DNA from 3 places in the Micromonospora sp. NPDC047620 genome. Region 3 is predicted to be linked to each of the others. Evidence: riboswitches for the same ligand, from Rfam matches in the RefSeq annotation. Region 3 holds a riboswitch; each other region holds the start of a gene.

Region 1 (4,800 bases), on a different contig from region 3:
TCGTCGGCGTCGAGCGGGACCTGGTCGGCGGGGAGTGCCCCTACTGGGGATGCATCCCGAGCAAGATGATGATCAGGGCGGCCAACGCGATCGCCGAGGCGCGCCGGGTCGACGGGCTCGCCGGGACCGCCCAGGTCCGGCCCGACTGGGCGCCCGTGGCGAAGCGGATCCGCGAGGAGGCCACCGACACCTGGGACGACACGGTCGCCGTGGAACGGTTCACCGGCAAGGGCGGCCGATTCGTCCGGGGCAGCGCCCGCCTCGACGGCCCCGGCCGGGTCCGGGTCGGCGAGCGGGTCTTCCAGGCCCGGCACGGAATCGTGCTCGGCACCGGCACCAAACCGTCCGTGCCGCCGGTCGACGGGCTGGCCGACACGCCGTACTGGACCAACCGCCAGGCGATCGAAGTCGAGGAGTTGCCGGAGTCGCTGCTGGTGCTGGGCGGCGGCGCGATCGGCCTGGAACTGGCCCAGGTGTTCGCCCGGTTCGGCGTCCGCGTCACCGTCGTCGAGGCGGCGGACCGGGTGCTCGCGGTCGAGGAGCCGGAGGCGTCCGAGGTGGCCGCCGCCGCGCTACGCGCCGACGGGGTGAAGATCCACACCGGCGTACGGGCGGAGCGGGTCCGCCACGACGGGCGCGGCTTCACGCTGCACGGGGCCGACGGGGCGGAGTTCACCGGGCAGCGGCTGCTGGTGGTGACCGGCCGCCGGGCCCACCTCGACGAGTTGGGCCTGGACACCGTCGGGGTGGACGCCGGCCAGCGGTACCTGGCCGTCGACGACCGGCTGCGCGTCACCGACGGGATGTGGGCGGTCGGCGACGTCACCGGGGAGGGCGCGTTCACCCACGTCGCCATGTACCAGGCGGGGATCGTCGTCGCCGACGTGCTCGATTGCGCCCGGCGGGCCGACGGCGGGCCGGACGCCAGCGGCACCGCCCGCGTGACGGGCGGCGCGGTCAGCGCGTCCGGCACCACCGGGCCGGGCGCCCCTGCCGGCGCGGTGCCGCGCGCCGACTACCGCGCGCTGCCCAGGGTCACCTTCACCGACCCCGAGATCGGCGCGGTCGGCCTCACCGAACGGCAGGCCCGCGAGCGCGGGATCAACGTGCAGGTCGGCCTCGCCGAGCTGCCGTCGTCGGCGCGTGGCTGGATCCATCGGAGCGGCAACGAGGGCTTCGTCAAGCTGGTCGCCGACGCCGACCAGGGCGTGCTGATCGGCGCGACGTCGGTCGGGCCGGCTGGCGGCGAGGTGCTCTCCGGGCTGGTGGTGGCGGTGCACGCGGCCGTGCCGCTGGCCCGGCTCCGGCACATGATCTACGCCTACCCGACGTTCCACCGGGCCATCGAGGACGCGCTGCGGCACCTGCGCTAGCCGGTCGCGCTGCCGCGCCTGCGCTAGACGGCAGTGCCGTGCCGCCCGGCGCCGGCGGCGAACCGGGCCGCCCCGGCCGCCGCGTCGGCGGCGAGCGAGTCCATCCCGTACGCCAGCTCGGTCGCCAGCGCCGCCGGCTCCGGCTGGCCGGCGCCGGCCAGCACGGCGGCCCGGTCGTTGCGCAGGCAGGTCTGCGGGTGCCGGGCGATCTCGGCCGCCAGCCGCTCGGCCGCCGCCCGCGCCTCACCCGGGGCGACCAGCCGGTTCACCAGCCCCATCGCGTACGCCTCCTCGGCCGGCACCGGCCGGCCGGTGAGGATCAGGTCCATCGCCCGGCTCTCGCCGATCAGCCGGGGCAGCCGGACCGTCCCCCCGTCGATCAGCGGCACCCCCCAGCGCCGGCAGAACACCCCGAGGACCGCGTCGGACTCGGCGACCCGCAGGTCGCACCAGAGCGCCAGCTCCAACCCGCCGGCCACGGCGTGACCGGAGATCGCGGCGATCACCGGCTTGCCGAGCGTCATCCGGGTCGGGCCCATCGGGCCGTCCCCCTCTGGCTCGACCCGGTTGCCGCTCGGGGTGCCGATCGCCTTCAGGTCGGCCCCCGCGCAGAACGTGCCGCCGGCGCCCCAGAGCACGGCCACCGCCGCGTCGGGGTCGGCCTCGAAGGCGCGGAACGCGTCGGCCAGGGCCCGGGCCGTGGGCCCGTCGACCGCGTTGCGGGCCGCCGGGCGGTCCAGGATCACCGTGGTCACCGGCCCGTCGTGCTCGACGCGTACGCCCATCGGCACAGCATGCCCCGGTGGTGCCGGCGGCGCCAGGGGCGTCAGCGCGCCTTCGCGGCGCGGGGACGGACCAGGGTCGCGCCCAGCGCGGCGCCGACCACGCACGCCACCCCGGCCGCCTGCGGCCAGGCCAGCAGCTCGCCGAGCAGCACCAGCCCGACCAGCGCGCCGATCGCCGGCTCCAGGCTGAGCAGGATCGCGAAGACCCGGGCCGGCATCCGGCGCAGCGCGGCCAGTTCGGCCGAGTACGGCAGCACCGACGACAGCAGTGCCACCACGACGCCCAGCACGAGGGTCCACGGGTCGAGCAGCGCCGTGCCGCTGCCGGCGACCCCGAACGGCAGTACGGCGAGCGCGGCGACGGCCATTCCCAGCGCGAGGCCCCGGCTGCCCGGCACGCGGGCGCTGACCGCCTTGCCGAGCAGCACGTACCCGGCCCAGCCGACCGCGATGGCGACGCACAGCAGCAGACCCACCCGGTCCACCCCGGTCCCGCCGAGCCCGCTGATCAGCAGCACCCCGCCGCCCGCCAGGACCGCCCACGCCACGTCGGCGGGCCGGCGGCTGCCGGCGAGCGACACCAGCAGCGGCCCCGCGAAACCGATGGTGACCGCCACGCCGAGCGGCACCCGGTGCAGCGCCGCGTAGAAGGCGAGGTTCATCAGCGCCAGGGTGAGCCCGAACGCCCCGACCAGGCCGGCGGCGCGCCAGCCCAGCCGCAGCCCGGGCCGGGCCACGAGCAGCAGGATCAGCGCGGCGAAGCCGAGCCGCAGCGTGGTCGTACCGCCGGCGCTGGTGCTGCCGAAGAGTTGCTTGGCGACGGCCGCGCCGACCTGGGTGGAGAGCATGCCCAGCAGCATCAGCAGCGGTGGCGGCACGGCCCGGGGTCGGCCGAGGGCGACGGTCAGTCGGGCCGCCGGGTGGCCGGCCGGCAGCGGGCGGGAGGCGAGTGCGTACACCCGGACCACAGTGGTCGCGGACGGCGCGGCCCGCGACCGGATTTCCACCCCCCGGCCGGCGGGTCCTGCCGGCGGGCCGGGGCGGTGGATCCGGGCGGCGGCCCGGCCCTTGGTGGGTCCGGCCGGGCGGTCGACGGCCTAGCCAACCTGGGGGCCCTTTCGCGCGGGGCGGCGGGTCCGGGTGGCGCGGCGCTAGCATGCCGGGCGGCACGATCATGTGAGGTGCCCCGCGCGAGCGGGGAGAATCGGGAAGCCGGTGCGAATCCGGCACGGGCCCGCCGCGGTGACCGGGGAGCCACCGTCCACGCGCGAGAGCGCAGCCACTGGCCCGTCCGGGCCGGGAAGGCGGACGGCCAGGCGTCGATCCGGGAGTCCGAAGACCGGCCTCGCGGTCAGGTGCCCACGCCCGGAGCGTGGGCCGAGCGCAGCGGGAGCCTGCCTTGGATCTCTACGACGTCATCCATCGCCGCCGGGACGTCCGCGGCCAGTTCACCGGGGCGCCGGTGCCCGACGAGACGCTGCACCGCGTCCTGACCGCGGCACACGCCGCGCCGAGCGTCGGCTACTCCCAGCCCTGGGACTTCGTCCTCGTCCGCGACCCCGAGCTGCGGCGCCGGTTCCACGAGCACGTCCAGACCGAGCGGGACACCTTCGCCGCCACCCTGGACGGGGAGGCGGCCGAGCGGTTCGCCCGCATCAAGATCGACGGGGTGCTGGAGTCCACCCTGTCCGTGGTGGTCACCTACGACCCGGCCCGCGGCGGCCCCGCCGTGCTCGGGCGGCACGCCATCGCCGACACCGGGCTCTACTCGGCCTGCCTCGCCATCCAGAACCTCTGGCTGGCCGCCACCGCCGAGGGCTCGGCGTCGGGTGGGTGTCGTTCTACCGGGAGCCCTGGCTGGCCGAGCTGCTCGGCATCCCCGACGGCGTACGGCCGGTGGCGTGGCTCTGCCTCGGGCCGGTCACCCACTTCGAGGCCGTGCCCGACCTGGCCCGGCACGGCTGGCGGCAGAAGCGCCCGCTGGCCGAGGCGATCCACCACGACCGCTGGACGCCGCCGGCCCGCTGACCTCACCACCGCGGAAGGGCGGGCCCCATCCGGCCGGGGCGCGCCCGGTTCCGGGCCGGCAGAAACCTCGTCTGATCTCACCATCGCGGAAGGCCGGGAGCGCGGGCAACCCCGTGCTCGCGCCACCACCGATGGCGGGCCCCATCCGGCCGGGGGCGCGCCCGGTTCCGGGCCGACAGAACCCTCGTCACGCACCGCTGCCGATCCGTCACCGGATACCGGTTTGCGGTCGCTCCTGCCGGGAAGTCGGTACGGGTGCGAGCACTCATGACGAAGATCGAGCAGGCCTCCGCGCTGGACCGGATCGGCGACCGGTTGCAGTGGGCCGTCCAGGCCACCCTCCGCCCAAGGCGCGTCCGCGACCTGCTGCACGGCGTCTGGCTGGGGCACCCGCTGCACCCGGCGATGGTGCAGGTGCCGGTCGGCGCGTGGCTCAGCACGGCCGTGCTGGACCTGATGCCGGGGCAGCGCCGCGCCGCCACCACGCTGTGCGTGGTGGGCACCGTCAGCGCCCTGCCGGCCGCGATCGCCGGGCTCAACGACTGGGCGGCCCTCGCCCGAGACCAGCGCCGGATCGGCCTGGTCCACGCCGCCTCCAACAGCGTCGGCCTGCT
Region 2 (4,800 bases), on a different contig from region 3:
GGTGCCGCAGAGCCCCGCCACCGCGCTGACCCCCGTACGCACCGGCCGGCGGCTGCTGGCGGAGACCCTGCGCGCCCACGGGCACGTCCGCCGCGACGCGCCCTCGGTGGCCGAGCGGGTCGCCGCCGACGTCGGGCTCGACCCCGCCGACCTCGACCGCTACCCCCACGAGCTGTCCGGCGGCATGGCGCAACGCCTGGCCACCGCCCTCGCGCTCGCCCCCGACCCGCCGCTGCTGCTCGCCGACGAACCCACCACGGGCCTCGACCGGCCCCTGGTCGACCACACCCTCGACCTGTTGCGCCACCGCTGCGACGCCGGCAACGCCGTCCTGCTCATCACCCACGACCTGACCGCCGCCCGCCGTGTCGCCGACACCGTCGCCGTCATGTACGCCAGCCGGGTCGTCGAGCGCCGGCCCACCGAGGCGCTGTTCGCCGCGCCCGCCCACCCCTACACCGCCGGCCTGCTCGACGCCCTGCCAGAGCGGGCGTTCCGCCCCGTGCCCGGCCACCCGCCGATGCTCACCGACCTGCCCGCCGGCTGCGCCTTCGCCCCGCGCTGCGACCGCGCCACCGACACCTGCCGCACGCCGCCCACCCCGGTCGTGGACGGCTCCGGCCAGGTCGCCTGCCACCACCCGCTGCCCGTCGGAGCGCCGGCATGACCACGACCACGGCCACCCGTCAACACCTCGGACCGGAGGCGACCGCCACCGCGCTCGCCGCCCACCAGGTCACCGTCGCCTACGGTCGGCAGCGCGTCCTCGACCGCGTCGACCTGCACGTCGCCCCCGGCGAGACGGTCGGGCTGCACGGGCCCTCGGGCAGCGGCAAATCCACCCTGGCCCGGGTACTCGCCCTGCTGCACGCCCCCGACGCCGGGCACGTCACCCTCGACGGCCACCGGGTCGCCGGAGTCCGCCACCGGCTGCCGGCGGCCGTCCGTACCCGCGTCGCGATCCTGTTCCAGAGCCCACGCGCCGCCACCGACCCGCGGCTCAGCCTCGCGGACATCGTCGCCGAACCGCTCCGCGCGACCGGCGTACCGGCCGAGCAGGCCAGGGCCCGCGCGGCCGAGCTGGCCGACCTTGTCGGCCTCACCACGGACCTGCTCGCCCGCCGCCCGCACGCGGTCAGCGACGGGCAGTTGCAACGGGCCTGCCTCGCCCGGGCGCTCGTGCACCGGCCGGCCTACCTGCTCTGCGACGAGGCCACCGCCATGCTCGACGCCTCCACCCAGGCCCACCTCGCCGCCGTCATCACCGACTACCAGCGACAGCGCGGCGCCGGGGTCCTGCTGATCACCCACGACCCGGCTCTGATGGCCCGCTGGGCGACCCGGGTCGTCGACCTCCCGCCCCCGCCGGGAGCGTGAACCGCCCGCGCGCCGCACCGTCCACAGTGGCGAGTAAGGCCGCTCCATGGCATTCGTCACCGTGGCATTCGGGGCCGGGTGCAGGCTAGGGTGACGCTGCCGTGGTGTTCGGGAAGCCGGTGGAAGACCGGTGCGGCCCTCGCCACTGTGATCGGGAAGTCCGCGGCCCTCGTCGTCAGAGGTCACTGGGCGTGTCGCACGCCTGGGAAGGCCGGCCACGGACGCACCTCCCGTCAGCCAGGAGACCGGCCACGGCACTGCGATGACCCGTCCACGAGGTGCTGGAAGGCGGTCCCGATGCGCGTGCGCGCTGTGCGGTCCACCCTGTCCCGGCGCGTAGCCGCGCCCCTGTCCGTCCTCCTCGTCCTGCTCGGCGCCTGCGCCACGGACGACGACCCCGCCCCGGCGTCCCCCGGCGCGCCGGCCACCCTGACCAACTGCGGCACGCCGGTCACCGTCGCCGCCCCGCCCCAGCGGGCGGTCACCCTGAACCAGCCCGCCACCGAGATCATGCTGGCGCTCGGCCTGGCCGACCGCATGGCCGGCACGGCCTACCTGGACGACGCGATCCTGCCGGAGCACGCCGCCGCGTACGCCTCGGTGCCCGTGCTGTCCGGGAAGTACCCGGCGAAGGAGAAACTCCTGGAGGCGGCGCCGGACTTCGTCTACGCCTCGTTCCACAGTGCCTTCGGCGACGAGGGCGTCGGTGACCGGGCCGCCCTGGCGGGGCTCGGCATCGGCACCTACCTCTCACCCGCCGGGTGCCCGAAGCCGCACCGGCCCGGGAAGCTCACCGTCGAGGACGTGTTCGCCGAGATCCGGGACGTCGCGGCCGTCTTCGGGGTGCCGGCGCGGGCCGAGAGGCTCATCGCCGACCACCGTGCCCGGATCGCTGCCGCTGCCGCCAGGCTCGACGGCACGCGGGACGTCTCCGTGCTCTGGTGGGACGCCGGCACCGAAGCCCCGAGCGTGGGCGCCTGCTGCGGCAGCCCCAACATGATCATGTCGGCGGTCGGGGTCGGCAACGCCTTCGGCGACCTCACCGGCGGCTGGGCCGACACCAGTTGGGAGAGCGCCGTCGCGCGCGACCCCGACGCGATCGTGCTTGTCGACGCGACCTGGGACCCGGCCGCCGCGAAGAAGGCGTTCCTGGCCCGGCACCCCACCCTCAAGGACCTGCCCGCGGTGGCCGGGCAGCGGTTCGTCGTCATCCCGTTCTCGTCCACCACCGCCGGGGTGCGGGCGGTGCTCGGCGTCGAGGCGCTAGCCGCGGGGATGGCGCGGCTTCCCGACGGAGCGGGCCGCTGACCGCCGTGGCGCGCCGTACCGCCGTGGCCCGGCGTCTCGCCGTGGCGCGCCGTCTCGCCGTGCGCGGTCGGGCCGGCGCGGATCCCGGCGCCACCGCCCCCGGGGTCCGGCGCGGCCGGCCCATCCGTCCCGCCGGCACGGTCGCGCTGCTGGTCACGTTGCTGGCGGGTCTGGTCGTGTCGATCGGGGCGGCCGTCACCGTCGGGCCTGCCGACATCCCCGTGTCGACGGTCTGGGCCGTCGTGGCCGACCGCCTGGGCCTGGCCCACGCCGACGTGCCGCTGCTGCGCGAGCACATCGTCTGGCGGCTGCGCCTGCCCCGGGTGCTCGGCGCCGCGGTGGTGGGCGCCGGGCTGGCGGCCGTCGGGGCGGTGACGCAGACCGTCACCCGCAACCCGCTGGCCGACCCGTACCTGCTCGGGGTCTCCTCCGGGGCGTCGCTCGGCGCGGTCGCGGTGCTCGTCCTCGGCGTCGGCGGCGGGGTCGCGGCGCTCACCGGGGGCGCCTTCACCGGCGCGCTGGCCGCGTTCGCCGTCGTGGCGGCGGTGGCCGGCCGGCGGGCCGCGCTGGCGCCCACCCGGGTGGTGCTGGCCGGGGTCGCCGTCGCGCAGCTGTGCGGGGCGGCGACGTCGTTCGTCATCGTCTGGGTCGCCGACCCGCACGCCACGCAGAGCATCACCTTCTGGCTCTCCGGATCGCTGGCGCGCGTCGACTGGGCCGCCCTGGCCTGGGTGGTGCCGGTGCTGGCCGCCGTGCTCGCCCTCGTGGCGGCGTACGCCCGCACGCTCAACGCCTTCGCCTTCGGCGAGGACGCCGCCGAGACCCTCGGCGTGCCCGTCGCCCGGGTCCGGTGGCTGCTGCTGGTCGCCACCGCGCTGCTCACCGCGGCGCTGGTCGCCGTCAGCGGCGCGGTGGGTTTCGTCGGGCTGATCCTGCCGCACGCCGCCCGGTTCCTCACCGGCGCGGACCACCGGCGGCTGCTGCCCGTCGTCGTCCTCGCCGGCGCGATCTTCATGGTCTGGGTGGACACCGCCGCGCGGACCCTGTTCGCGCCCCGGGAACTGCCGGTGGGCGTGCTGACGGCGCTGCTCGGGGTGCCCGCCTTCGTGGTCCTGCTGCACCGGGCGCGGCCGGCAGAGTCGCGGCGACTCCGGGGACGGTGGGCCGGGCGCCGGAAGGCGGGCGACTGATGCTCACCGTCACCGGCGTGTCCTGGGCCGTCGCGGCCCGGCGGATCCTCGACGACGTCACCTGCGCCGTGCCGGCGGGCAGCCTCGTCGGGCTGCTCGGCCCCAACGGCTGCGGCAAGACCACCCTGCTACGGATCGTCGCCCGGCTCGCCGCGCCCGACAGCGGGCGGGTCACCGTCGGCGGCGACGACGTCGCCACCCTGCCCCGCGCGGCGCTGGCCCGCCGCGCCGCGCTGCTCGCCCAGCACGCCGACACCGACCTGGACCTCACCGTCGAGGAGGTGGTGCTGCTCGGCCGTACCCCGCACCGCCGCTCGCGATGGTCGGACAGCGACGCCGACCGTGCCGCCGCGGCCGACGCGCTGGCCCGGGTGGACCTCGACGGGTACGCCGACCGCCGCTGGCACACCCTCTCCGGCGGCGAACGGCAGCGGGTCCAGCTGGCCCGCGCGCTCGCCCAGCAACCGCACCTGCTGCTGCTCGACGAGCCCACCAACCACCTCGACATCGGCCACCAGTTGCAACTGCTGCACCTGGTCCGCCGCGCCGGGGTCACCACCCTCGCCGCGCTGCACGACCTCAACCTCGCCGCCATGTTCTGCGACACGGTGGTCGTCCTGGCCGCCGGCCGGGTCGTCACCGCCGGCCCGCCCGCCGAGGTCCTCACTCCCGGGCTGCTCGCCGACGTCTACGGCGTCCAGGCCGACGTGGCGACGCACCCGGTCACCGGGCGGACCACCATCACCTACCACCCGCCCGCGTCGTGACCCGGCACGTGCCGCCGGACTCGACCGGGACCAAGGAGTCGGACATGACCGTCGCACCGGGCTGTCTGGTCACCGTGTGCCGCGACTGCTGCTGTGGCAGCACCCGCAAACACCCCGCCGTCGACCACGACGCGCAGCTGCGGCGACTGCGGGCCGCG
Region 3 (4,800 bases):
CGCGACGAGCCGCTCGGCGAGGGCCGACGCGTGGCCGTACGCCAGTCCGGTGTTCGCCATGACCGCGACCCCGTGGCCGGACGCGGGCAGCAGCGCCTGGTACGACGTCGAGGTGAACAGGTCACCGCTGTGCGCGATCATCGGCGCCCCCGACCCGGTCGTCTCCACGAACCAGCCGAGGGCGTAGGAGCTGGAGACCGCGGACGGGCGGTGCAGCGTGGCGAGGCCCGCCGGGGAGACGACCGCCGCGCCGTCCGGACCGCGACCCTGGTTGCCCTGCGCGATCAGCCACGCCGCCATGTCGCGCGCCGAGCTGAGCACCCCGCCGGAGCCGTTGCCGAAGGCCGGCGGCTCGGGCAGGGCGACCGGCTCGCCGAGGATCACGAGGTGGCCGCGCGCGCTCGACGGCAGGTCAGCGGCCACGTCGAGGGTGCGACTGTCGGTCATGCCGAGCGGGGCGAAGACCCGCTTCCGCAGGTACTCGTCGAACGGCAGCCCGCTGACCACCTCGACGAGTCGCGCGGCCACCTGGAAGTTCGGGTTGTGGTACTCCCACCTCGTGCCGGGGGCGGCGGCCAACCGGGCCGTACGCATCCCCGCGACGGCCTCCCGCAGCGAACCCGGCTGCGGCCTGCTGAACGCGGGGAACGTCGTGTCCGACATCCCGGAGGTCTGGTCGAGCAGCTGCCGCACGGTGATCCGGGCCGCCCGGGGGTCGGCCATAGTGAACTCCGGCAGGTGCCGGTGGACCGGCCCGTCGAGTTCCACCCGGCCCGCCTCGACCAGCTGCATCACGGCGAGGGCGGTGAACGACTTGCTCACCGACGCCACGGCCATCGGGGTGTGTGCCGTGATCGGGTCACCGGCGGGGGTGTGGCCGTACCCGGCGGCGTGCACCACCTCGGTCCCCCGGGTGACGGCCACCGCGACGCCGGGCAGCCCGGTGGCGTCGCGGTACTGGCGGACGGCGGCGTCGACGGCGGCGGCGTCGATCCCGACCGGCGGCGCGGCCGGGGCTGCCGGGGCAGGCGACGCGGCGAGCGCCACCGTACCGGCCAGGACGAGGAGTCGCGTGATCATGGTCGGAGTCTCGGCCGGTCGGGGACCCCGCACATCGGATCGTGGTCCGAACCCGGGATCGGACCGTGGTCCGACGCCCGGCGGCCGGCCGGTGGATACGGTGGTCCGGTGGTCACCTCGGGGCGGCTCGGGCTGCGGCAGTTGACGGCGTTCGACGCGCTGGTGGGCGTCGCCCTCGTGCTCCTCACGGTGCTCCGGACGCCCGGTGCCCCGGTGCTCGCCTGTGGCCTGGCGGTGCTGTTCGGGGCCCCGCTCGCCGTCCGCCGGCGCTGGCCGGCGCCGGTGCTCGCCGTCGTGGTGCTGGCGGGGGCGGTGGCGGTCGCCGTCGGGGTGGCCGGCGACGCGGTGGTGTTCGCGGTCGCGTTCGCGCTCTATCCGGTCGCGCTGGCCACCTCCACCCGGGACGGCGTGGCGGCGCTCGTCGTGGTGCTGGCCGCCCTCACCGCCGCGGGGCTGGCGGGCGGCACGGTCCCCGGGCTGCCGATCGTTTCGAGCCGGGCGGGGGAGGAGTCGTTCGCCACCACGCCGGTCCCGGTCCTGCTCTACGCCGCGACCGTCGTCGCCGCTTCGTGGACGCTCGCCCGCGCGGTGAGCGCCCGTCGACGTCACGTCACCCAACTCGCCGCGTCGCGCGCCGACCAGGCGGTGGCCGAGGAACGGTTGCGCATCGCCCGGGACATCCACGACGTGGTCGGGCACAGCCTCAGCCTGATCGCCATGAAGGCGGCCGTCGCCAACCACCTCGCGGACAGCCATCCCGAGCAGGGCCGGGCCGCCCTGGGCGCGATCGAGCGGGTCAGCCGGAGCGCGCTCGACGACATCCGGGTCGTGCTCGGCGCCCTGCGCGACCCGGCCGACACCGCGCCGAGCTTCACCGAACTCGACCGGCTGGTGGAGGACGTCCGCGCCGCCGGCGTCACCGTCGACGTCGACCGGGCGGCCGACCTGTCGCGGGTGCCGGCGGCCGTGCAGGCCTCGGCGTACCGCATCGTGCAGGAGGCGCTGACCAACGTGCTGCGTCACGCCGGCCCGACCCGCTGCCGGCTCGCCGTGGCGGTCGAGCCCGGGATGCTGGCCGTCGCCGTCGTCGACGACGGGGGGTCGGGGCGCGCCGTCGGGCCGCCCGGCCACGGGCTGCGGGGCATGCGCGAGCGTGCCGTGATGCACGGCGGCACCCTGGCGACCGGCGTCGAGCCTGGTGGCGGCTTTGCCGTCCGCGCCCGGCTGCCGTTCACCCCGGCGGTGTCGGACGATGGGTGAGCCCGTACGCGTGCTCCTGGCCGACGACGACGTCCTGCTGCGCGGCACCCTCCGGCTGCTGGTCGACGCCACCCCGGGAATGACCGTGGTGGCCGAGGCGGGCACCGGGCGGGCGGCCGTCGAGCTCGCGAGGACGCACGCGCCCGAGGTGGTCCTGATGGACGTCCGGATGCCCGAGATGGACGGCATCGCCGCCACCGAGCAGGTCACCGCCGGCCGGGACGCGCCCCGGGTGCTCGTCCTCACCACCTTCGACCTCGACGACTACGTGTACCGGGCGCTGCGGGCCGGGGCGAGCGCCTTCCTGCTCAAGGACACGTCCCCCGTACGGCTGCTCGACGCGATCAGGGTGGTCGCCGCGGGCGAGGCGCTGCTGGCCCCCAGCGTCACCCGTCGGCTCATCGCCGAGTTCACCCGGATGCCGGCGGCCCGACGGGCGCCGGGACGGCTCGACGGGGTGACCCCACGGGAGCGGGAGGTGTTGACGTTGATCACCCGTGGGATGTCCAACACCGAGATCGAGCAGCACCTGCACCTCAGCCGGGGCACCGTCAAGACGCACATCGGCCGGTTGATGACGAAGCTGGCCGTCCGCGACCGGGCGCAACTGGTGATCGCGGGCTACGAGTCGGGGCTCGCCGACCGGTGAGGTGACGTCGACCGTCGTGAACGCCGCGCCGGCCCGGCGGGTCGGCGTCCGATCCCGCCGCGTTGACCCGGGGACCGGGGGTGTGGCAGCATTCGCGGCCTGACGGCAGTGAAGGAAGCCGGTGTGATTCCGGCGCGGTCCCGCCACTGTCACCGGGGAGCGATCCCCCCTCGTGAGTCACGGCCGTGCGTGCGCGGTTGGAAGACCGGGGGTGAGCGTCGATCCGGGAGCCAGGATACTTCGGCCGTCGGGAGTGACCCCAGGGCGTGGACACCCGAGGAGGACCCGATGACGCACCGCGTCTCCGCCATCGACGATCATCGTCGCACCGTGCCCGGCCGCGACAGCGCGCCGGCGAGCAGCCGCATCTCCGCAGCCCCGTCCGGCCGCCGCGCCGCGCGTCCGGCCGGCCGTGGTGTGCCCGCCCCCGGTCGCCCCGCAGCGGTCGGACGCGTCGCCCGTCCCTGACGCCCGCACCGCGCCGCCCGACCCCGCCGGTCCGCCGGTGAGCCGCTTCCCGGCCCGCCGTACCCGCTGAACCGCGCCCATCCCTCGTACCGCCCGATCGTCCTCGCGTCGATCCGGGTGTCACTCTCCGGAGCCGTCCGTGCGCATCCTGCTGCTGTCCACCGCCGACACCGACCTGCTCGCCGCCCGCGCCAGCGGCGCCGACTACCGCCTCGCCAACCCCGCCCGGGTCGCCGCCGACGCCGTGCCCGCGCTGCTCGACGGCGTGGGCCTCGCGGTCGTACGCCTGCTCGGCGGCCGGCAGGCGTGGCCGGACGGGCTCGCCACGGTGCTGGCCTCCGGCGTGCCCACGGTCGTGCTCAGCGGCGAGGCCCTGCCGGACGCGGAGCTGATGGCGGCCTCCACCGTCCCCGCCGGAGTGGCCACCCAGGCGCTGGCCTACCTGGTCGAGGGCGGCCCCGGGAACCTCGCCCAGCTCGCCCGGTTCCTCTCCGACACGGTGCTGCTCACCGGCGAGGGGTTCGCCCCGCCCGCGCCCACCCCGACGTACGGCGTCCACGGCGACCGTCCCGTGCGGCCCGACCGGCCGACCGTCGGGATCGTCTTCTACCGGGCGCACGCCCTCGCCGGCAACACCGGCTTCGTCGACGCCCTCGCCGACGCCGTCGACGCGGCCGGCGGCAACCCGCTGCCGATCTTCTGCGGTTCGTTGCGCGGCCTCACCGCCGGCGCGGGACCGCTCGGGCTCTTCGGCCGCTGCGACGCCCTGCTGGTCACCGTGCTCGCCGCCGGCGGCACGGTCGCCGCCGACGCCTCCGGCGGGGGCGACGAGGACGCCTGGGACGTGGGTGCGCTCGCCGCCCTCGACGTGCCGGTGATCCAGGCGCTCTGCCTCACCAGCACCCGCGAGCAGTGGGCCGGCAGCGACGCCGGACTGTCCCCGCTGGACGCCGCGATGCAGGTGGCCATCCCCGAGTTCGACGGCCGGATCGTCACCGTGCCATTCTCGTTCAAGCGGATCGACGCCGACGGACTCTCCAGCTACGTCGCCGACCCGGAGCGGGCCGCCCGGGTGGCCGGCATCGCCGTGCGGCACGCCCGGCTGCGGCACGTGCCCAACGCCGACAAGCGGCTCGCGGTCGTGCTCAGCTCCTACCCGACGAAGCACTCCCGGGTCGGCAACGCCGTCGGCCTGGACACCCCGGCCTCGGCGGTCCGGCTGCTCGCCGCCCTCGCCGAGGCCGGCTACCACCTCGGCGACGCCCCGGTGCCCGACGACGGGGACGCGCTCATCCACGCCCTCATCGCCGCCGGGGGACACGACGTCGAGTGGCTCACCCCGG

The links. A riboswitch is a leader RNA that binds a small molecule or an ion and turns the genes downstream of it on or off. The one in region 3 is predicted to bind cobalamin.
Region 1: it holds a riboswitch for cobalamin, as region 3 does, so the genes downstream of both, bluB (5,6-dimethylbenzimidazole synthase) here and cobN (cobaltochelatase subunit CobN) in region 3, are expected to answer to the same signal.
Region 2: it holds a riboswitch for cobalamin, as region 3 does, so the genes downstream of both, ACGF5C_RS07225 (ABC transporter substrate-binding protein) here and cobN (cobaltochelatase subunit CobN) in region 3, are expected to answer to the same signal.

The regions. Positions count from the first base shown of each region.
Region 1 is NZ_JBIDDG010000047.1:654-5,453, reverse strand. It holds gene ACGF5C_RS32520 (dihydrolipoyl dehydrogenase family protein) at 1-1,373, shown strand, start outside; gene ACGF5C_RS32515 (crotonase/enoyl-CoA hydratase family protein) at 1,397-2,158, opposite strand; gene ACGF5C_RS32510 (DMT family transporter) at 2,200-3,117, opposite strand; cobalamin riboswitch at 3,321-3,521, shown strand; partial or broken gene bluB (5,6-dimethylbenzimidazole synthase) at 3,558-4,186, shown strand; gene ACGF5C_RS32500 (Rieske 2Fe-2S domain-containing protein) at 4,454-4,800, shown strand, end outside.
Region 2 is NZ_JBIDDG010000005.1:22,068-26,867, reverse strand. It holds gene ACGF5C_RS07235 (ABC transporter ATP-binding protein) at 1-667, shown strand, start outside; gene ACGF5C_RS07230 (ABC transporter ATP-binding protein) at 664-1,377, shown strand; cobalamin riboswitch at 1,463-1,646, shown strand; gene ACGF5C_RS07225 (ABC transporter substrate-binding protein) at 1,675-2,685, shown strand; gene ACGF5C_RS07220 (FecCD family ABC transporter permease) at 2,691-3,875, shown strand; gene ACGF5C_RS07215 (ABC transporter ATP-binding protein) at 3,875-4,642, shown strand; gene ACGF5C_RS07210 (hypothetical protein) at 4,687-4,800, shown strand, end outside.
Region 3 is NZ_JBIDDG010000006.1:149,052-153,851, forward strand. It holds gene ACGF5C_RS09300 (serine hydrolase domain-containing protein) at 1-1,080, opposite strand, end outside; gene ACGF5C_RS09305 (sensor histidine kinase) at 1,189-2,340, shown strand; gene ACGF5C_RS09310 (response regulator) at 2,333-2,989, shown strand; cobalamin riboswitch at 3,101-3,230, shown strand; gene cobN (cobaltochelatase subunit CobN) at 3,597-4,800, shown strand, end outside.